DNA from 3 places in the Zhongshania aliphaticivorans genome. Region 2 is predicted to be linked to each of the others. Evidence: predicted binding sites of a transcription regulator. Region 2 holds the regulator's gene; each other region holds the start of a gene.
What was found. Region 2 encodes PhoB, which activates phosphate uptake and scavenging genes when phosphate is short. Its sites were predicted from a motif close to TGTCATAAANNTGTAACA; they were not measured.
Positions count from the first base shown of each region.

Region 1: the regulator PhoB is predicted to act here: its motif matches at 4,883-4,900, upstream of AZF00_RS13645 (alkaline phosphatase PhoX).
Region 3: the regulator PhoB is predicted to act here: its motif matches at 5,717-5,734, upstream of AZF00_RS06845 (porin).

Region 1 covers NZ_CP014544.1:3,076,231-3,083,182, forward strand. The annotation lists gene uca (urea carboxylase) at 1-230, opposite strand, end outside; gene AZF00_RS13620 (urea amidolyase associated protein UAAP2) at 333-974, opposite strand; gene AZF00_RS13625 (urea amidolyase associated protein UAAP1) at 990-1,700, opposite strand; gene AZF00_RS13630 (ABC transporter ATP-binding protein) at 1,703-2,479, opposite strand; gene AZF00_RS13635 (ABC transporter permease) at 2,476-3,300, opposite strand; gene AZF00_RS13640 (putative urea ABC transporter substrate-binding protein) at 3,450-4,493, opposite strand; guanidine-I (ykkC/yxkD leader) riboswitch at 4,555-4,687, opposite strand; gene AZF00_RS13645 (alkaline phosphatase PhoX) at 4,994-6,817, shown strand; gene AZF00_RS13650 (Aq_1262 family (lipo)protein) at 6,885-6,952, shown strand, end outside.
Region 2 covers NZ_CP014544.1:2,235,140-2,242,091, forward strand. The annotation lists gene AZF00_RS09950 (PstS family phosphate ABC transporter substrate-binding protein) at 1-181, opposite strand, end outside; gene phoR (phosphate regulon sensor histidine kinase PhoR) at 275-1,585, opposite strand; gene phoB (phosphate regulon transcriptional regulator PhoB) at 1,595-2,302, opposite strand; gene purU (formyltetrahydrofolate deformylase) at 2,388-3,242, opposite strand; gene AZF00_RS09970 (SPFH domain-containing protein) at 3,263-4,111, opposite strand; gene AZF00_RS09975 (NfeD family protein) at 4,152-4,622, opposite strand; gene AZF00_RS09980 (YgiQ family radical SAM protein) at 4,797-6,947, shown strand.
Region 3 covers NZ_CP014544.1:1,560,099-1,567,050, forward strand. The annotation lists gene AZF00_RS06830 (medium chain dehydrogenase/reductase family protein) at 1-815, shown strand, start outside; gene AZF00_RS06835 (iron-containing alcohol dehydrogenase) at 1,022-2,236, shown strand; gene AZF00_RS06840 (alkyl/aryl-sulfatase) at 2,277-4,277, opposite strand; gene AZF00_RS06845 (porin) at 4,628-5,602, opposite strand; gene queD (6-carboxytetrahydropterin synthase QueD) at 6,262-6,618, opposite strand; gene AZF00_RS19695 (hypothetical protein) at 6,648-6,773, opposite strand; tRNA gene AZF00_RS06855 (tRNA-Val) at 6,912-6,952, shown strand, end outside.

The DNA of each region.
Region 1 (6,952 bases), 840 kb from region 2:
GCCTCGGCGCCACAGGCTTTGGCAATGGCTAAAATTTTAGCGGCATCGAGATACGTTTCGGCGGCGCCACCCTCGCCAAGGCTATAGGCTTCATCGGCATTGCGCACATGCATGCTGCGCGCATCGGCTTCGGCATACACCGCCACCGCAATAACATCGAGCTCTTTAAGGCTGCGAATAATCCGTGTGGCAATCGCGCCGCGATTGGCAATCAAGACTTTAGTGAACATAGCAATCCTTTACGGGCCGTCCCGTGGCACTTTACGACAGTGGCCGTCCACTGAAGTGATTTAAAAAGTCAGATGTCGTACGTCGGGCGTCGGACCTTGTGCTTAAGTATTCCAAACGAGGTATTCAATTGGCGTTGGGTTATAGGCGTTGCAGGGGTTGTTTAATTGCGGGCAGTTGGAGATCAGCACATAGATATCCATCAGTGCTTTTAGCTCCACGTATTTACCTGGCGCAGAAATACCGTCGGCAAAACTCAGGCCGCCCGCTTCGGTTACCGGCACATTCATAAAGAAATTAATGTTATGACTGATGTCGCGTTTGCTCAGACCGTACTCGGGCTTTTCGGCAATGGCGAGCATCCAGCTGTCACGGCAGGCGTGCATGCAGCGCTTTTCTAAATCGTAGCGCACGGTATTGCTCTCGGTGGCGCAGGCGCCGCCCAAGGTGTCGTGGCGCCCGCAGGTGTCGGCGACAATTTCGAGCATGGCGCGATTTTCATTGCTGCGCAAAATGGAACCGGCAGTGAGGTAGACATTGCCCTGTTCGCGAATGGTATCGGTCGCGCTATAGCGCTCACTGGGATTCGCCGCGCTATAAAACAAGGTGTCTGCAGCTTGGTTACCTTCTAAATCTAAAATCCGAAAGGTTTGCCCCGCATCAACTTTGCCGAGGTAATAATCGCCCGCGCCGACGGTCATCGAAAACACGGCGGTGTCGGCCTGTAATTGACTTGCTTTAATCATCTTCAATCCTCCGCCTTAGGCGCCCAAGTAATACAGGGCGTTATTGGCAAAACCCCGCGCATTTTCTGGGCAGTGGTTTAGGCATTCGTCATCCTCGGCAACGGCGGCGGCCAAATCAAGCTCGATACCAATGCGGTGTTTTGGATATGTCTCTGCCTTGCTATAGGGATGGGGGCAGCTATGCAGTAGGACCAAGGTATCCATTTCAAAGCGCAGCGTGACCGTGTCGCCAATATTGCTGCCCGACGGCGCCAAGGCCATATTGCCCTCGGCGTCGGTCATCACTTTGCTAAACCAATTGAGATTAGCCGCCATGTCTGCCGCGCCTAAACCGTATTTGGCCAGCTCGACCAGAAAGGCATCGTAGCCATTTTGGTGCCAGTCGTTGCGGTCAGTTTGGTAGTCCCGCGCGCCCCATTTCTCGGCAATATGACTGGCGTGGCTATTGCCACATACCGTGTCGTGCCAGCCAAAACTGTCTGAGGTAATTGATGCAAAAATTCGGCCCATATCCGAGTACAGGCAATGGCCCTGAGTTAATTTAAAGGTGTGCTGGCACTTGAGTGTGTCGGGTGCGTTATAGCGCTCCAGTAAATTGCGGGGGTTGTAAAACAACATTCCGACATTGCTAGCACCGCTTAAATCCCGCAGGGTCAGTTGCGTACCCCGCCGCAGCTCCAGTGACCAGTGGCCACCTGGCGCTAATTCTGTTGTGTAATTTTGCATTGCTATATTTCCTCCGCCTGCTTATTGGCAGACAGACTCCCGTCTATTTCTTCAAGTAATTCTGGTTCGCAGGCGCCGACCGGCAGGTCGTAGGTAATACCTGCGCCATAGGCATTGGGGGCCTGTGGGTCGACCCGCAGTTTGTCGAATACCCACAGACGGGTGCCAAGGTGAAAGCCTTCTTTTAGATCGTGGGTGACCATAAACACGGTGAGTTTGTGTTTGCGCCACAAATTTAAAACCAGCTCGTGCATATCGGCGCGAATACCGGGGTCGAGGGCACCAAAGGGTTCGTCTAATAATAAAATGCGCGGTTTTAAAATAAGGGCTTGAGCAATCGCCAAGCGCTGACGCATGCCCCCAGACAGTTCATCTGGGTAGCGATGCAACATGTGACTTAAGCCAACAATATTGAGTAAGTCTGCCGCCTCTTCCCGCGCGGCTTTCTTCCCTGCGCCCCATAAAAAACCTAATTTACTGCGTTCAAAAGCGCGGGCAATCGCCACGTTTTCTAATACTGTTAAGTGCGGAAAAACCGAGTACTGCTGAAATACCACACCGCGACCCGAATCGGGTTCGTTCGGTATTGCTTTGCCGTCCAGCAAAATACTACCTTGCGACGGCGAATCAGTGCCCAGTAGCATTCGCAAGAAAGTGCTTTTACCGCAGCCAGAGGCACCAACCAGGGTAACGAACTCACCTTCTTTTACCGTGGCCGAAATATTTTCCAAAATAATGTTGTCGTCGAAGCGTTTCCAAACATTGCGAATTTCAATCATGACTTGCCCTCCTGCTGGGCATGCCAAGGGAAGGCAACGGCGCTGAGTTTGGCGAGGGCGTAATCGATAATAAAGGCCAGCAGGGCGATCCACGCCACATAGGGCAGGATCACATCCATAGACAAATAGCGCCGAACTAAAAACACGCGGTAGCCCAAGCCGTCAGTCGAAGCGATGGCCTCAGCAGCAATTAGGAATAACCACGCCGAGCCCAAGGACAAGCGCACTGCATCTATCAAGCGCGGCAGCAATTGCGGAATTAACACCCGCACAATAATTTGCCAGCTATTGGCACCCAAGGTTTGGGCTTTGACGAGTTGCTCGCGAGGAATTTCTAAACTGCGCTTTTGAATATCGCGGGCGATAAACGGGGTAATACCAATGGCGATCAAGGCAACTTTAGACACCTCGCCCAAGCCGAACACAATAAACAATACTGGCAACAAGGCCATTGGCGGCACCAGCGACACCACGGTAAGCAGCGGCGCAAAGCTGGCATTGACGACCGGCAAGGCGCCGGTCAGCAAACCGAATAACATACCCAGAGACGCGGCTATCGCCATACCAATGCCCAAACGACGCAAACTGCTTAGGGTGTCTTGCCAAAATAAATAGTCGCCACTGCGCTTGCTCGGCTCAAAGGCCAAGCGATTAATAGCATCGCCCATTTGGGTGAAGCTCGGCAGTAATTTGTCTTGGGGGTTTTCAGCAAGCCGCGCGTCAGATGCCGAGATATACAGCAGTAAAATCACTGCAAAAGGCAGTAGGGCTAGACCAATCCGCCATACTCGACTGGGTCGTACATTGATCAGTCGTTTCATAAATTTGCTAAACCCGAGTGCATACGCTGTTGGCAAAGCGAAAGGTGGTTGAAGGTAGGCGCATCCCTGCGCCTGATTGTTGTTACCCGTAATCTACAGGCTTAGTCTCCCTCCCTGTTGTTGGAGGGTGATCTCGTCAAACGCGAGATTTACAGTTTGCCGTCTGCCGCCATTTGCATATAGCTGGGGTCAAAACGGAGTTTGATATTGGCTTTGTTACCATAAACACCAGATGGGGTTTCAATGCCGATAAAGCCAGCGTCGGGTGCACCGTCACCTAGCAAGCCGTGGGCAAAGGAAAATTCCGCCACATTCTTCATGGTGGTTTTTAAGGCCGCACTCTTGGTAAAGGCAACTGCTTCTGCGGGCGTGTAAAACATTTGGGTACTCGCCAACTGGGCTTCGTAACCGGCTAAATCGGTGCCCGATGCCACACCCATGGTAGTGCGCGCTGCAATTCCGGTTTTATCCTTGGCGCTCATGGTGGCCATGATTTCATACCATGCGCCGGTCAATGCTTTGCCCAATTTCGGATTGGCTTTCAAGACCTCGGTGTTAATAACCATTAAGTCGATTATTTCACCTGGAATTTGCGAGGAATCAAAAACCTTATTCGCTCCTGGCATGCTGGTAATTTCGCTAAGCAGTGGATTCCACGTTGCCACCGACGTAACCCCGTCGGTGGGGAATACCGCGACCATATCAGCGTCGGAGGTGTTTACCACGGTAACGTCTGACTCGCTCATGCCCACGCTCTCTAAACCGCGAGCGAGCAGGTAGTGAGAAACGCTCAGCTCAACCAAATTTACGCGCTGACCTTTAATGTCTTTGAGTTTGTCGGAGCCTTTTAAGACCACACCGTCATTGCCGTTAGAGAAGTCGCCAACAATCAGGGCCGTGCTATCGACGCCGCCAGCAGCAGGAATGGTGAGGGCATCCATATTGGTCATGGCGCAGGCGGCAAATTCGCCCGTGGTGTATTGGTTAATGGATTCGATGTAATCGTTGATTTGTACCACTTCGATATCGAGGTCGTACTTTTTAGCCCACTTATCCATGATCTTCTGCTCGGCGGCATAGCCCCAAGGCATCCAACCCACATAAATTGACCAACACACCTTAAAGCTATCGGTAGCTGCAGCAGAAAACGAAGAAAATGTGAGTGTAAGCAGTAAAGCGGAAAGTCGCTTCATCGTTGAACCTCCAGAGGTTTCACACGGTTTCATAGAGCACTCCTGGCGCATATCGCCGTTCGTCTCCCGGGCTTTTGTCCCGCCGTGTAACCTTCTTGCAGCCTAGCCACGTACTCTGAAGGTCGAAAGCTCTCGGACCAGTCGTTGCTTTACCTATAGAAATAGTCGCAACCGGAACCCTAGCTTTCCATTTTTTGTGTCGTGTCCAATGCCACCAAGAGTGCGGACACAAAACACTATACACATTACATGCCAAACACCGTAATGGCCCATTATTAATACATTAACGGTAATTTAAAGGCAAATAAGGCATCCAATAAGTGCAAATTAGTGCACCAAATAAGGATGGACGCACCATATTGAGTCGCTCATGTTTTGGCTGAGCGCCTTGTCATAAAAACGCACTAATACTGACATTTTATCGTCCCTATTCTGTAACAGCCCCCACCTACACTGATGCGGTTTTAAATATCTCCTACCCACCAACGACGGGAATAATTATGAAAAGGGCATTATTACAACTCTCTATAGCGAGCATTCTCGCAGCGGGCCTGAGCGCTTGTGGCGGTGACGATGGTGACCGCGGCCCCGCCGGTGTAGACGGCGCCGCTGGCAACCCAGGTTCGGCTGGCGCGCCAGGATCAGCTGGTGCACCCGGCGCAAATGGAAATGATGGCAAGGACGGCCTAGAAGGTGCAGCCCTAAAGCGTTTTGCCTCAGCGCCATTGGGTGCGGAGTTTACCGGCTTGTTCGTTAATAGCGACGGCGTGTTGTTCAGCAACATCCAGCACCCAAGCGGCTCCAACACCACCATGGATGTCGACGGCAAGACTATTGATAAGGGCACCATCGGCGCATTTATGAATGTCGATGTAAATAATCTCGGCAATGTCGCCGCCATGGACTTCCCTATTACCACCGCCGATAAAGAGCGAGTACTCAGCGCCGCCGGTACCTACATGGTACTGGCGCAGCAAAACGATGACCTCGCCAGCGGCAAACAAATGGGCGACATCGTTGCGGCAGATGGCAGCACGGTATTAAAAAGCTCTAACGACCCCGACTTTAACGCGGCGGTTTCTGATGGCGGCACCGGTTACTTTCTGTATTCCAACTGGGAAGATCGACCCGGCGGCATGAGCCGCATCAAACTGAGCAGTACCTATGCGGTTACTCAGGAGGGAATGTTAGATTTCTCGTCTGTTAAAGGCACGTGGGTTAACTGCTTTGGCACATTGAGCCCCTGGGGCACGCCATTAACATCTGAAGAGCTGTATTTTGACAACACCGCCAACTGGTATAGCGCCACCAACAACGAAGCCAAATCCATTGCCGAATATCGCGGTTTCCCAACCGACGGCAGTGGTAACTGGGGCAATCCCTACGACTACGGTTATATCGTAGAAATTGGCACCGGCGGCACTGTTGCCGCTGCTGACGTGGCCAATGTCACCATGAACAAGCTAGAACTCATGGGCCGCTTCTCCCACGAGAACGCGGTAGTCATGCCAGATTTACGCACTGTGTTCTTAAGCGATGACGGCAGCGGCACCGTATTGTTTAAGTTTGTAGCAGACAACCCCAGCGACATGAGCTCAGGTTCACTCTACGCAGCTAAAGCTACGCAATCTGCCGGTGTTAAGGACCCTGCTGAAGCCGCTTTCGCCATTGAGTGGATTAATATCGCCACGGGTAATGAAGCCACCATCGAAGCGGCTATCGCTAGCTTTAACGGCACTTTAGCCGATGCCAAGCAAATTACCACACAGCAAATCAATGACTACGCCGAGTCAAAATTGAACGCCGACCTCGACACTAGCGGCACGGTGGCCAGCAATCCGTTTACTGACGACCGTATTGGTTTTCTTGAGAGCCGCAAAGCAGCCGCAGCAATGGGTGCAACTGCCGAGTTCAATAAAATGGAAGGCGTTAATATCAACTTCGGTCTTGCCGATAGTTGGTGGAATAACGGCGCCGCCGATGGCAAACAAGCCTATATGTATATGGCCATGTCCGACACCACGAGCACCATGTCAGATAGCAGCGGCGCAATTCAGCTAGACGGCACTCACGGCAAATGTGGCGCGGTTTACCGAATGAAACTGGTCAAAAACAGTGCAGGCTTAGTCGATATCAAGACCCTCTCACCGGCGATTGTTGGCGGCCCCTACGACGGCAGCCGCAGCACCAACCGCTGTAACATAAATAACATATCCAACCCCGATAATCTGGTGGTTCTCGACGATGGCCGAGTATTAATCGGTGAAGACACCGGTAATCACCAAAACAATATTATTTGGTTGTTTGAAGACCCCGCTCTGTAAAACCCGCGTGTTACAGCAGTTTAGAGGGCGGATTTATCCGCCCTCTTTTTTTATTGGTAAGGAATCCATGAAAGCGCTCATTCTTATTTTTCTTTTCATTTTAGCCGCCTGTGACGCATCGCCTAAAGACAAGCT
Region 2 (6,952 bases):
AGTCTTCGCCCCACAAGGTCATTAAATTGGCTAGGGTATCTGAGCCGACGCTGGACAAATTACCTGACACACCAGACACGGTGACGTAGTCTGGCAAAGCGCTGTCCACGCGGGTATCAGCAACTGCGCCCACTGCAGACGCGGCCACAACTGCACTTGCTACTAAATATTTAATCTTCACTTCGACACTCCTAAACCAATGTAAGCTACTTCAGTGAAGCTACTTTATAGTCGAATTATGACAACTTTGTGACAGAGACTGTAATAATTGCGCTCAGTTTAGCTGCTTCGCCTTAACAGGCACCGCCACCGACTTAGGAAAAACACAGGTAAAGACACTGCCTTTACCGGGCACACTGCGAATTCGCAATTCAGCTCGGTGACGAATCAGCACATGCTTAACTATTGCCAAACCAAGGCCAGTGCCCCCTGTATCAAGGGATCGGCTCTGATCGACGCGGTAAAATCGTTCGGTTAATCGAGGAATGTATTGGGGCTCGATGCCGATACCGGTGTCTTCCACTTCAAAATAGGCGTGGTAATCATCCTGATACCAGCGCAGGATGATTCGATCATTCTCCTTAGTGTAGCGCGCCGCATTGACCGCTAAATTTGAAAATGCACTGCGCAATTCATTTGGATTGCCATTAATTGCAATATTATCGTCACATTCAATTTCAATACGCCGGGCACTCTTGGCCGCCGTGCCGCTCTCTTCGCGAATCATTTCCATCAAGGGACGCAGCTGAATGACACTCTCGTCGGCCAATTTCGGTACCGACTCCAAACGCGACAGCATCATCAGGTCATGAATCAATAGATTCATGCGCCGAGATTGCTGCAGCATTTGATCCACAGCTCTGTCCCAGCGGGGATTTGCACCGCCATGCTCAGAAAACGTCTCTAGGTACCCGTTAATAACCGTGAGTGGCGTGCGCAACTCATGGGAGACATTAGCAACGAAATCCTTGCGCATTTGTTCTAAGCGGTGGGTTCGGGTGACATCGCGGGCAAACAAAAGACGATTGCGCTTACCAAAGAAGCTGACGCTAATACTCAAATTAATGAGGCCATTGACTGGCGACACCATTTCCAGCGGGGCTTGATAGCGCTCAGCCTCGAAATAGCGGAGAAACGCCGGACTGCGCAGCAAATTAACCAGCTGACGGCCTTTATCACCCTCTTCTCTTAAACCCAATAAATCGTGGGCAGAGGCATTACACCACTCGATATTGCCGTAGGGATCAAGCATGACTACCGCGTCCGACATCGAGGCAAACGAAGCGTGCAAATAATCAATCATTGCCTGCAAGCGGTCACTGTCCTGCGACGATTCCCGCTGCATATCGTAGATTACATCAAAAACTTGACCCCACATCCCTGCAGCCTCTGGTGGATCTGACTTCGCGCCGCTATACAGCCAGTCAGACAACCGCTGTAAATGCCGCAACAGCCACGCGCATGCCAACAACGCCGCCGCCAATAGCGGCAATAGCCCAAGATCGAATAACGCGCAGCCTGCCGCAACCACTAGGAGTGGTATGCCGACCCGCAATAATTCTGCCTTCCAACTGTAATACCGCATTATTTTGCGCTATGCGCAGACACCTGTTGTCGAAAACCGGTAACCGGTTCCACGAACTGTTTGAATTAAAAGGCCGCAGTCTCTTAGCTCAGTTTGCAATGCTTTGCGAAGGCGACGAATATGGACATCGACCGTACGCTCTTCAACGTAAACATTGGTGCCCCATACCTGATCAAGAAGCTGGCCGCGACTATACGCTCGCTCCTGATGAGTCATAAAGAATTTTAATAATTTAAATTCGGTGGGCCCCATATCTAATGGAGTTGCATCAACAAATACTCGGTGGCTACTGGGGTCTAATTTCAGCCCCGCGACTTCGATACTTTCTTCCTCGTCACGATTTGTCGATCGACGCATAATGGCTTTAATGCGCGCCATCAGCTCACGAGACGAAAAAGGCTTGGTGATATAGTCATCGGCACCGACATCAAGACCTTGCACCCGATTGTCTTCATCATCTTTGGCGGTCAACATAATCACCAGCAAATCCCTGGTCAGTTCATCCCGGCGTAGGCGCCGCAACAATTCCAAACCACTAGTGACCGGCATCATCCAGTCCAGCAGCACAAGATCAGGGCGCTGATCAACAATTATACCGTGGGCATCCTGGGCATTGCTTGCCTCCAGACATTCATAACCCGCCAATTCAAGACCCACCCGTATCATTTCACGGATTGCGGTTTCATCGTCGACAATCAATATGGTGGCTGACGTCATTCCATTAACCTTTTTTTGTAAAATTCGTAGGCTGCATTAAAACCATTTTAAGTGACAATTTTATGACAGTTTAAATTTCACTTGATTAATCAAACACTACGGTCTTGTTCCCATGCACCAAAACGCGATCTTCCAAGTGGTTGCGCAGCGCTCTCGCCAACACCGATTTTTCGACGTCCTTGCCGAGTCTAACAAGGTCATCTTTGCTATGCCGATGGGACACCCGAATTACGTCTTGTTCAATAATCGGACCTTCATCCAGCCGCTCAGTAACGTAGTGGCAAGTGGCACCGATTAACTTAACCCCCCTATCAAAAGCTTTCTGATAGGGGTTTGCGCCGATAAATGAGGGCAGGAAGCTATGGTGTATGTTAATCATTCGCCCTGCATAAGCTTGGCAAAACTCGGGCTGAATAATTTGCATATAGCGCGCTAACACCACGCAATCTGCCTCATAGCTCTGGGCCAGCGCCATAATCTTGGCGTGTGCGGGTGCTTTGTTGTTTGGGTCAATGGCGACAAACTCAAAGGGAATACCATGCCACTCCACCATGCTACGCAGGTTTTCGTGGTTAGAAATAACACAGGGTATATCGCAGTCTAATTCGCCACTGTGCCAACGGTGCAATATATCAGCCAGACAGTGGGAGGCGTGACTCGCCAGTATTACAACCTTGCGCTTAACAGCAGAATCGACCAGCGCCCAGTGCATGCCATATTCAGCCGCTAATGGCGCAAAGGCCTCGCGACAGGCCTGAGCGCTAACTTTTAAGGATTCCGCGCGAATCTCATTGCGCATAAAAAACCAGTTACTTTCTGCATCTGCGTGATAATTCGCCTCGGTAAGCCAACCGCCGTGCTCCGCGACAAATTGGCTAACCCGCGCAACAATGCCCACGCGGTCGGGACAGCTAATCACTAAACGATAAGTATGATCCATGTAAAACACTCAATCCTAAATTAGGCTTTATTCAATATGCCACGCAATGCCTGAGGCAAATCAGCCGGTAAAACAACCGTTTTTGCGTTATTAGACGAAGACAGGCGCAATAGGGCCTCGGTGTATTTTTCGCCCAATAAATACAATACCGGCAACTCTTCATTACCCACTGCCTCAGAAATCAAAGTAATTGCGGCGCCACTGGCCTTAGCCAATACAACCTGCGCCTGGGCATCACGGCGCGACGCCTCCAAGCGGCCATCTGCCTCTAGAATAGCTGCTTGCTTCTCTCCCTCAGCCTTGGTCACTGCGGCGCGACGTTGACGCTCTGCCGCCGCCTGCTCTTCCATCGCTGCCTGCATCGTCGGTGAGGGATTGATATCCTGAATCTCGACGGTTTTCAGGGTTATCCCCCAGTCTGCAATATCCTCTGAAATCGCCGCTTTCAATTTCGCTTTGATCTGATCTCGCGATGACAGTGCAGAATCCAGCGCCATTTCGCCGACAATAGAACGCAATGCAGTCTGTACCAAGTTTTGAATCGCAAAGGTGTAGTTTTCAACCCCATACACTGCTTTTTCTGGGGCAACAATATTAATATAAGCAACCGCATTGGCAATGATCACCGCATTATCTTCGGTAATAACTTCCTGCGAGGGAATATCGAGCACGATATCCTTGGTCGTTAATTTATAAGCCACGTCATCGATATAGGGAATAATGAAGTTCAATCCCGGATTCAAGGTTACATGGTATTTACCCAAGCGCTGCACAATATGTTTATAGCCTTGCGGTACCGTGCGCACCCCCTTCATAAGCGTGACAATAACCAAAATTGCCAATGCTATTACTACTGCCAAGCCATCCATCGCAATACTCCTTGTTCTCTGATTCAGTTGGTCTTGTATGTTACGCCGCGCCGCGCTGAGACCGGACAATAAGCGTGTTCCCCGATATGTCCTCCACAACTAATCTGTCGCCAACGGCAACGTGTTCTCGGCATATAAACTGCCACTCATCGCTGCCCAGCACCGGTATAGAAAAACGTATGGTGCCTTGCTCTATTTCCGGGCCAAGCCGAATAACCATGCCCTCCTGCCCTATCACTTGCTCTCGGGACATACCCGACAAAGTCTTATTCTTCATTTTGGGGTGAATAAATTTAAACCACACCACTAAATCGAGCACCGACAAGCTCAGCCAAAATAACATTTGCACGACCAAGCTCAGGTCGACCACCAACAATATCAAGCCGACCGCAATGGCGCTGGCGCCAAACCAAATCATGACAAAAATAGGAACAAATAACTCAGTCGCAACCAACAAAAGACCCAAAACCATCCAGTGCCAGTAGGCAATATTTGCGTCTAACCATTCCATTTTTAACCTCATTCCGTAGCGAGTCGCGTTTGAGACACTCATTTATCCCTTATTTACCTAAAAATTCAAGCACTTAGTAAAGCTATTTATATTTAGCCGCGACAGCTTAACATCCAGCAAGTGTCGCCGTTTTCACGTATAATGCTCGTTTATTCGGATTCCTGCGCTACCTCTATGTCTTCAGCAATACAAACTCCAAAACTCATCTTTAGTCACCGCCCCTACTGGGCCGAGTGTTTCGGTACCGCATCCTATTTGCCCACCTCTCGCGAGGAAATGGACGCATTGGGCTGGGATAGCTGCGACATCATCATTGTGACCGGTGACGCCTATGTCGACCACCCCAGTTTTGGCATGGCGGTTATCGGCAGAGTACTGGAAGCCCAAGGCTTTCGCGTGGGCATCATTGCCCAGCCCGACTGGCAATCCGCCGAACCCTTTAAAGCCCTAGGGCAACCCAATCTGTTTTTTGGGGTGGCGTCTGGCAATATGGACTCCATGATTAACCGTTACACCGCCGACCGTCGCCTTCGCCATGATGACGCCTACACGCCGGGCAACGAAGGTGGTAAGCGTCCAGATCGCGCGGTGATTGTCTATTCCCAGCGCTGCAGAGAAGCCTACAAAGACACGCCAATTATTATTGGCTCGATTGAAGCCAGTTTGCGCCGAATCGCCCACTACGACTATTGGAGCGACAAGGTTAGACGTTCGGTACTACTCGATTCCAGAGCCGATTTACTGCTCTATGGCAACGCCGAACGTGCAATTATTGACGTGGCACACCGTCTTGGCCGTGGCGACAGCATTGACAGTATTCGCGATCTGCGCGGCACTGCTTTTGTTACCCGCGATGTGCCCAGCGGCTGGACAGTCATTGACTCCTCCAGTGTTGACCAGCTCGGCAAGGTCGATCCGATCACCAGCCCTTACGTTGACACCAGTGCCACCGAGAGCTGTAAAAAGAACGAAGAAAATCCCGACGCAGAGGCCGCAGTTGAAGCGGTGCAGGCGGTAAGAATTATCGATCCCCTGCAAGCCCGTAAAGCAGGTACTGACGCTGCCAAAACCGTCATCCGCCTGCCTGATTACGAGGTCGTTAAAAACGACCCCGTAAATTATGCGCACGCCGCCCGGGTGTTGCATTTGGAAACCAATCCAGGCAACGCCAGAGCTTTGATTCAACGTCACGGCGACCAGGAAGTATGGTTGAACCCACCACCAATTCCATTGAGCACTGAAGAGCTCGACTGGGTCTTTGAGCGTCCGTTCCAGCGCAAGCCTCATCCAATTTATGGCGAGGCCAAGATCCCTGCCTACGAGATGATCCGCTTCTCAGTAAACATCATGCGCGGCTGCTTTGGCGGCTGTAGTTTCTGCTCGATCACTGAGCACGAGGGACGGATCATTCAAAGCCGCTCTCACGAATCTATCGTCAAAGAAGTAGAAAAAATCAGGGATATGACCCCAGAATTCACCGGCGTCATTTCTGATTTAGGCGGTCCCACCGCCAATATGTGGCGCCTAAATTGCAAAAGCACCGAAATCGAAAGCCGCTGTCGCCGCCTGTCCTGCGTTTACCCCAGCATTTGTAAAAGCCTGAATACGGATCAAACGCCACTGATTGATTTGTACCGCGACGTGCGGGAGCTGAAAGGCGTCAAAAAAGTCTTAATCGCCTCGGGTCTGCGTTATGATCTCGCGATTGAAACCCCAGAATATGTCAAAGAATTAGTGACCCACCACGTTGGTGGCTATTTAAAAATTGCTCCAGAACACTCCGAAGAGGGTCCGCTATCGAAGATGATGAAGCCGGACATGAGCAGCTACAACAAATTCAAAGCCATGTTTGATAAATATTCCAAACTGGCAGGTAAAGAGCAGTATTTAATTCCCTACTTTATCGCCGCCCACCCCGGCACCAGTGATAAAGACATGATGAATTTAGCCATGTGGCTAAAGGGTAATAGCTTTCGCGCCGACCAGGTGCAAGCTTTTTACCCCTCGCCAATGGCCAATGCCACCGCAATGTATTACTCCGGCAAAAACCCGCTTAAGAAAGTTTCGCGGACCAGTGAAGACGTGGTGAGTGCCAAGGGCCTGAAACAGCGTCGATTACACAAAGCGTTACTGCGCTACCACGACCCTGAAGGCTGGCCCTCTATACGTGAGGCACTGCTGTCGATGGGCCGTAAAGACCTGATTGGCTATGGTAAAAAGCATTTAGTACCGCCACGCCAGCCAGTAAACTGGACACCCAAGCATGGCAAGGGTCGCCGAATATTGACGCAACACACGGGCCTGCCACCACGGAAAACGAAATAAAATTT
Region 3 (6,952 bases), 680 kb from region 2:
TTGGTATCGTCGATAAGCTCGGGGCAGGCGTAAGCGATTTGCAGGTAGGGCAGTTTGTGGCCGATATGCCGGTCATTGGTGGTTATACTCAATATCTCTGCGTTGATGCTAAGCAGCTTGTTGTGGCACCGCCCGGCTTAGACCCCGCAGAAGCGGTGTGCATGATTTTGTCCTATACCACGGCCTATCAAATGCTCACCCGCGAGCTTAGCTTGGTACCGGGGCAGCGCTGCCTCGTGCACGCTGCTGGCGGTGCTGTTGGCAGCGCCTTACTGGAGTTAGGCGCGTTACTTGGTTTGGAAATGATTGGCACTGGCTCCCAAGCGAAAAAAGCCTTAATTGAAGGATTGGGCGCTCAGTTTATTGATTACCGCAATGAAGATGTTGGCGCGCGTGTTGCTGAATTAGCGCCGGGTGGGGTAGATGCCGTATTTGACACGCTTGGCGGCCAAAGTTGGTCGGTGTCATATCGCTGTCTGCGCAAAGGTGGTCGCCTAGTCGCGTTTGGCGCCTTGCAGTTGACCACAGGACAAGAGACGGTGCCGCAGTTGTTACTTGGCTTTAGTAAATTACTTGTGCTGTGGCGGCTTTTGCCAGATGGAAAATCCTCCGGCTTTTATAATATTCAAACTCGCCGTCAGCGGCATCCAAGCGACTTTAATGAGGACCTTGGCGCGCTGTTCAATCTGCTGGCGGAAGGAAAATTGCATCCAGCTATTGCCGAGCGCGTTGCCTTAGATGATGTTGTGGAGATCCATCGCCGCTTGGATTGCGGTGATATCGTCGGCAAGGTTGTGTTGGATTGCACGCTATAACCGCCAAGAAATAAGCGAATATAGCCAGAAGCCCCGCTAAGCCATGTTTAGTGGGGCTTTTTCATGGCTGTGTTCTTGAGTCTAAACAGGCTGCTAATAGAGACAGGTGAATTCGCAACCACCGCTGTGATGTAGCTATATGTCGCAGCTTTGAGGAAACGCAGTCGTGCTGTACTATGTTGTCACCGTCAATATGGGGATACCACGTGCACTTTCTAATAGTCTTATACAGTCGAATCATGGCGGTACTTAGCCATATCACCATGAAATTCATTAGTGTGCCGTCGCCCATGATCTATAGCGGCGCAGGAAGCGCCACTGCGCTGTGCGCGGCAATTGGTCGATTTTCGTGTAAACGTGTTTTAGTGGTCACCGACAGTGTGCTTGTCGAGCTCGGGCTTGTGGGCCGGGTAACTGCGGAGTTAGAAAAGATCGGCGTTGCGGTGGAAATTTATGATGCGATTCTACCAGACCCGGATTTTTCGCAGGTCGAGGGTGGCATTACGCTCTGTCAGAAAATGCGTTGTGACGCCGTGTTAGCGATCGGCGGTGGGTCATCGTTGGACGCAGCTAAAGTCATTGCGGTTAGCGCAGGATCAGGGCAGCTGCCCAGAAAAATGCAAGGCTTCTTTAAAGTGGCCAAGCGCGGGCTACCGTTATATTGCATTCCAACGACGGCGGGCACCGGTTCGGAGGCGACAATGGTGTCGGTGATTACGGACGCAGCAAACAGCACAAAATGCTTTATTGTCGACCCGAAACTGGTGCCAGATGCTGTCGCCTTGGATGCAAGCTTAATGACGGGATTGCCGCCGGCAATAACCGCCGCGACTGGTATAGACGCTTTAACCCATGCGATTGAATCGTCGTTGGCAACCGAAGCGACCGAGGAAACCTTGAAAAAGTCTCTTGCCGCAACGGCAATGATTTTTCGGTATTTAGAAACTGCAGTAAACGACGGAGAGAACCTTGAGGCAAGAGAGGCGATGGCCGTAGCGAGTTGTTATGCCGGTGCGGCCTTTACAGTGACTAATGTGGGCTATGTTCACGGTCTTGCCCATCAGTTAGGCGCGCTGTGCCATATACCTCATGGGCTGGCCAATGCCTTGTTTCTGCCCCATGTTTTGGACTTTTACTGTGACACGGCGGCGCCGCAAATGGCGCGTATTGCCGCTGCTGCGGATATTGGTCGTGATGCAGACTCTGATCTAGAACGCGCCAAAAAATTAATCGAGGCTGTTCGGTCTTTAGAGGGCCGCATTGGTGTCCCTACAAGCAGTGATGCGCTCAAACCAGAGATGGTTGAAGAGTTGGCGCGGCGGGCGTTGAAAGAATCTCATGGCCTGTACGGATACCCGGTGCCGAAATACATGCGTAAGGAAGAGTGCGAGGCGATCGTCCGTAAAATACTGCCAGCTTAATCGGGGGCGGCCTGCCTTGGCAGGCCTAGCTTACTAGTATTTAAGGGCGGACGATCTCAAACACGCCTTGGGGTTTGTCTTGCAGCGCAAAAAAGCGCGCCAAGTCAATTTTGCTGCCTTCGATAGAGAGTTGATCGGAAAATATCAGCTTTTTAAGTGAGGCATTGCCCAGTACCAAATCTAAAAACAAATCGTGGCTGATTTTAAGCGTGGCATTGGCATTTTCTACGGCAGCCGCCTGGGTGTGGTGCAGTACCGAGTTTTTTAGCGTTAGGACATGATTTTCGTTCAGATCCGTAAAATGGAAGTTGATCGTCATCGCCAATCCCTCGGCTTTCTCTGCATTTAGCTGTGCGGCCATCACATCGAAGAAATTTGATCTTGCGGCAAATTTAACCATATCTCGGCCTAGTGCCAGCTCGGCTGCGCTCTTAGGTTTGCCCTGACGAAGCTCTTTCGCGCCGGTTAAATAAATGTCGCGCCACGGCGCAGATTCGGCTTGGTAGCCTAGCTGCTCATAGTTGCGGGCCAGCAGGGCCTTGGCCTCGCTGTCAGCTGGCTGGGCGAAAACTAGGTGATTTAGTAAGGTTGCTGTCCAGCGATATTCTCCGCCGTCAAACGCGCTTTGCGCCAACGCCAGTACCTGTTCGGCGCCGCCCATGGCCGCCACATAATGCTGCGCAGCCTGTTCCGGTGGCAGGGGGTCGAGGTTGGCTGGGTTGCCGTCATACCAACCAAAATAGCGTTGATATACCGCGCGGGCATTGTGCCGCAAGCTACCATAGTAACCGCGGTTGGCGAAGCTCTCTTGCAGTGCGGCGGGCAGTTTAATCTGTTCGGCTATTTCGCTTGGGGTATAGCCCTTGTAGGCTAGCCGTAGGGTTTGGTCGTGAATATATTTATAGGTGTCACGCTGTATTTCTAAAAAGCTGGCGATACGTTGACTACCCCAAATTGGCCAGTGGTGACTGGCAAAATAAACGTCTGCCGCGCTGAACATATTTTTGGCCTCATCGATAAACCCACTCCAGGCGAGGGCGTCGCGGACTTTTGCACCGCGCAAGGTGTAGAGGTTGTGCATATTGCGTGAAACAAGCTCCGCGCCGCAAAACGCTTTGTGCGCGGGCAAATAGAAGGTGAATTCCGCTGGTGCCTCGGAGCCGGAGACATTCTGAAAAACAAACTCCACGCCGTCTATCGTTAATGTTTGGCCGGTATGATCGATGGTTTCGGTGGGGGGTAAAATGCTGATATTGCCGTAGGAGGGGCCTTTGCCGAGCCCAGAATCCACATGGCCTCGCTCGGTTCGCGGCAGTGTGCTGCCATACATATAATCTGAACGGCGCATCATGGTTGGTCCGGCCAGCATGTTTTCGCTGGTGGCTTCTTCTAGAAAGCCCTGGGGGGCAATAACGCGGACCTTGGCTATGTCGGTCTGACCTGCATCTAGTGCGCCAAGCACGCCGCCAAAATGATCGATGTGGCTGTGGGTAAACAGAATGGCGCTAATGGGTTTTCTGGGCAGATGCTCAAATGCGAAATTGATGGCTGCTGCGGCTGTTTGATTGTTGGTTAACGGATCAACCACAATCCAGCCGTGCTCGCCGTCGATTAAGGTCAGATTCGCCAAGTCAAACCCTCGAACTTGGTAGATTCCATCAGTCACTTTAAATAAGCCGTGGAGATTATTGAGTTGCGCCTGACGCCAGAGGCTAGGGTTTACTGATGGGGGTGCCTCACCTAGGATAAAATCATAGCTTGCGGGTTGCCAAGCGATACTGCCGTTTGGTCCCTCAATGGTGAGGGCGTCTGGTCGGGCAATTAGCCCACGGCTGGCGTCGTCGAAATCCGCTTTGTCAGTAAGTCGAAGCGTTTTTAGAACCTGGCGATTGATGTTTGCTGTCGTCTCGGTTGCCGCGCTGCTGCCAAAGGCGTCGGTATCGGCATTTGCGGCGGTCATTGGCGCGGGGCGATCACAGGCGGCTAGCAGGCTAAATGCCAGTACCGGCATATATTTTTTTGTGACGGCAATAATCGGCATTGCTGCTTGTCCTCGCATTACAAACATCTTTACATAAATGAAGGCACGCTAAGGCCGCGGTCGGCCGCGCTGCCGAGCTAATAAACGGTACGCAGTTATGCCATAGCGATTGGCGCGGCATGGATGAAGTGTAGCCAAGGGTTCTGGGGGCGCAAGCAATACGCTTTGGACAAACAGTCTTATCCATACTGCAATTGCTGCTCGGTCGTGTCGAGCGTCAGAGTGATTTGAGGTCGTCGGGCGAGATTTGGCCTTTAAGCGATATACACTATCGGCGATGAGAGGCTTTTTTAACATAGCAAAAAGCCCCGCGAGGCAGGGCCTGGCGGGGCTTTTGGGCTGTGGCAGATTTAGAACTTAAACCAAATGCCAGCGCCAGCAGTACTGTCGGTGGTGCTTATCGCGCCAACAGTGTCATTTTCAACTTGAGCGGCATAGGCAAAGACAGTCAGCGCCGAGCTTAATTTGTAATCAGCGCCAAGGGCTGCTTGGGTTTTTTCCTGGTCACCGGTTACTAGCTCTGTTTCACCAACGCCGTATTGCGCCTTTAATACCCATTTGTCGCTAGCATTAAATGCGGCGCTAATCAGTGCGCTATCTTCTTGCTGGGAATCGACTTCACCAGCCAATTCTGCAGTTTGAACCAACACGCCGAGATCAACTGGACCAAGACGGGTGGTGAAAATGGCGCGGGTGGTGTCGTAGTCTTCGATGTCGGTGTCATGAGCAACAGCGAACAAAAACTGCTTGGTTTGGTACTGCACAGAGAAAACATTGCCGTCGGCGGCATTATCTTCATTGGTGTCGCGATTTTCGCCGGGAGATACCGCTGCAGTAAAACTCAGGCCACCGAGGACGGTGGGGCTGGAGTATTGCACGATGTTCTTTTGGCGATTTTCACCTTCCATGATGTTTTTAATGTCGCCAATAACCAAGTCGTTAAACTGGTCTACTTCTTTGCCGAGTAATTTGGTCGCGGTATCGAACTGGCCTGCGCTCAGGGTACCAAAGTCGCCTTGAATACCAACAAAGGTGTTGCGCTGTTTGAAGGTGTTGCCGCTTTTGGAGTCGGCGGTGCCGGTGTCTACGGCAATTTCGTATTCAGCTTGGTAAATAACGGTGAGGCCAGTGTTATCAATAGGGGTGGAGCCTTTTAGCCCGATGCGCGATGCATTACTGTTGAGCTCCCACTGCTCAGTGTCTTTGCTCTCCAAGTCGGTCTGCTGGTAAGAGACATTGGCTTTGCCGTAAAAACTGAGGTCGGCATGGGCTAGCTGGGCGCCACTGGCGAGCAGGATACTTGCTGGTAATAACAGACGCTTCATGGATGTCTCTCCGCAAAAAGCAAAATGGGTTAATTGATTTAGTCTTCTATTAATGTCGTGAACCTGAGCTTTGGTGACGCAACGTTCTGGACTGGGAGTATTGTGGGGGGAGTTTATGACAAAAATATGACAATCCTACAAAATTGTGACGCTAATGCTACATTAATATTTCATTGAATTGCTTGTTTCGCCGCCAAGACTAATTGCCTGCCAAGGTAAAGATATATTTCGCTTGTTGCAGCAATAATAATTCAAAAAAAATCTTGCATTCATGCGCTGGTTTTGAGTTTGAGCGAATATCTAACGTTTTTCTTATGGTAACGTCTCGTGAATGAATATTTGCCCAAGGTTGTCCACAGTATCTGTGGATAACTTGGTGGGTAACTTGTAGGTTCTGCCTTGAAAGGGAGAGCGTATCGGGACTTTAACAAATTGTTCAAAAAATAGTCATTTTAATAAATTCTATAAAATACAACAAGTTACATGTGTTTTGAAATGTCTGTATTAAATATTACCGCTTAAGTAATGGATTTGTGACTGCTCATCCCTATCTGTGAATAAGTGTTACGTCAAGAGTTTAGTAATGTAACGTGTTACGTATTTTCCCTTATGCGGCAGTGGTGCGTAATTATGATCGGTGCTGGTGCAGGCTTTAAACGCTACTCGCCCCGGTAAATGCATCCGCTGGTGCAGGTTTCTCGTACTTCGACCTGACTTAGTGCACTCAATATCGGTTTTAATTGCTGCCAAATCCAAATAGCGAGATTTTCGCTTGTTGGGTTTTCGAGGCCCGGTATGTCATTTAAGTAATTGTGATCCAGTTGCTCGTATATAGGCTTAAATATTTGCTTGATATCGGAGAAGTCCATCAGCCAGCCAGTGTGTGGATCGATATCGCCAGCTATATAGAGTCTGATTAAAAAACTATGGCCGTGGAGTCGCCCGCATTTATGGCCTTGGGGAACATTGGGGAGTAGGTGGGCAGCTTCAAAGGTGAAGTCTTTGTATATTTCCACGTGGGGCTCCGGGCAAATTTAATGGCTAGTTAATAGGTGGCGGTGGCTAAGGTTCGAATATGCTGCGCCAAATTTGCGCCAATGGTAATCAGCTCCGGCAGCGGTGTACAGCTTGTTGCTTGTTCAGTGCTCGATGATGAATTTTTGAGTGCCACTTGGCGCCTGCTTTCTGTATAAAAAATGAGCAAAATCAGTGTTATAGGCTTTTTTTAAAGAAAATGTAAAAAACTTCCCCAGAGTGTTTGACAGGGGGGGAGTTTGCTGTAGAATGCGCCTCACTCGATTGATGAGAAGGGTGATTAGCTCAGCTGGGAGAGCATCTGCCTTACAAGCA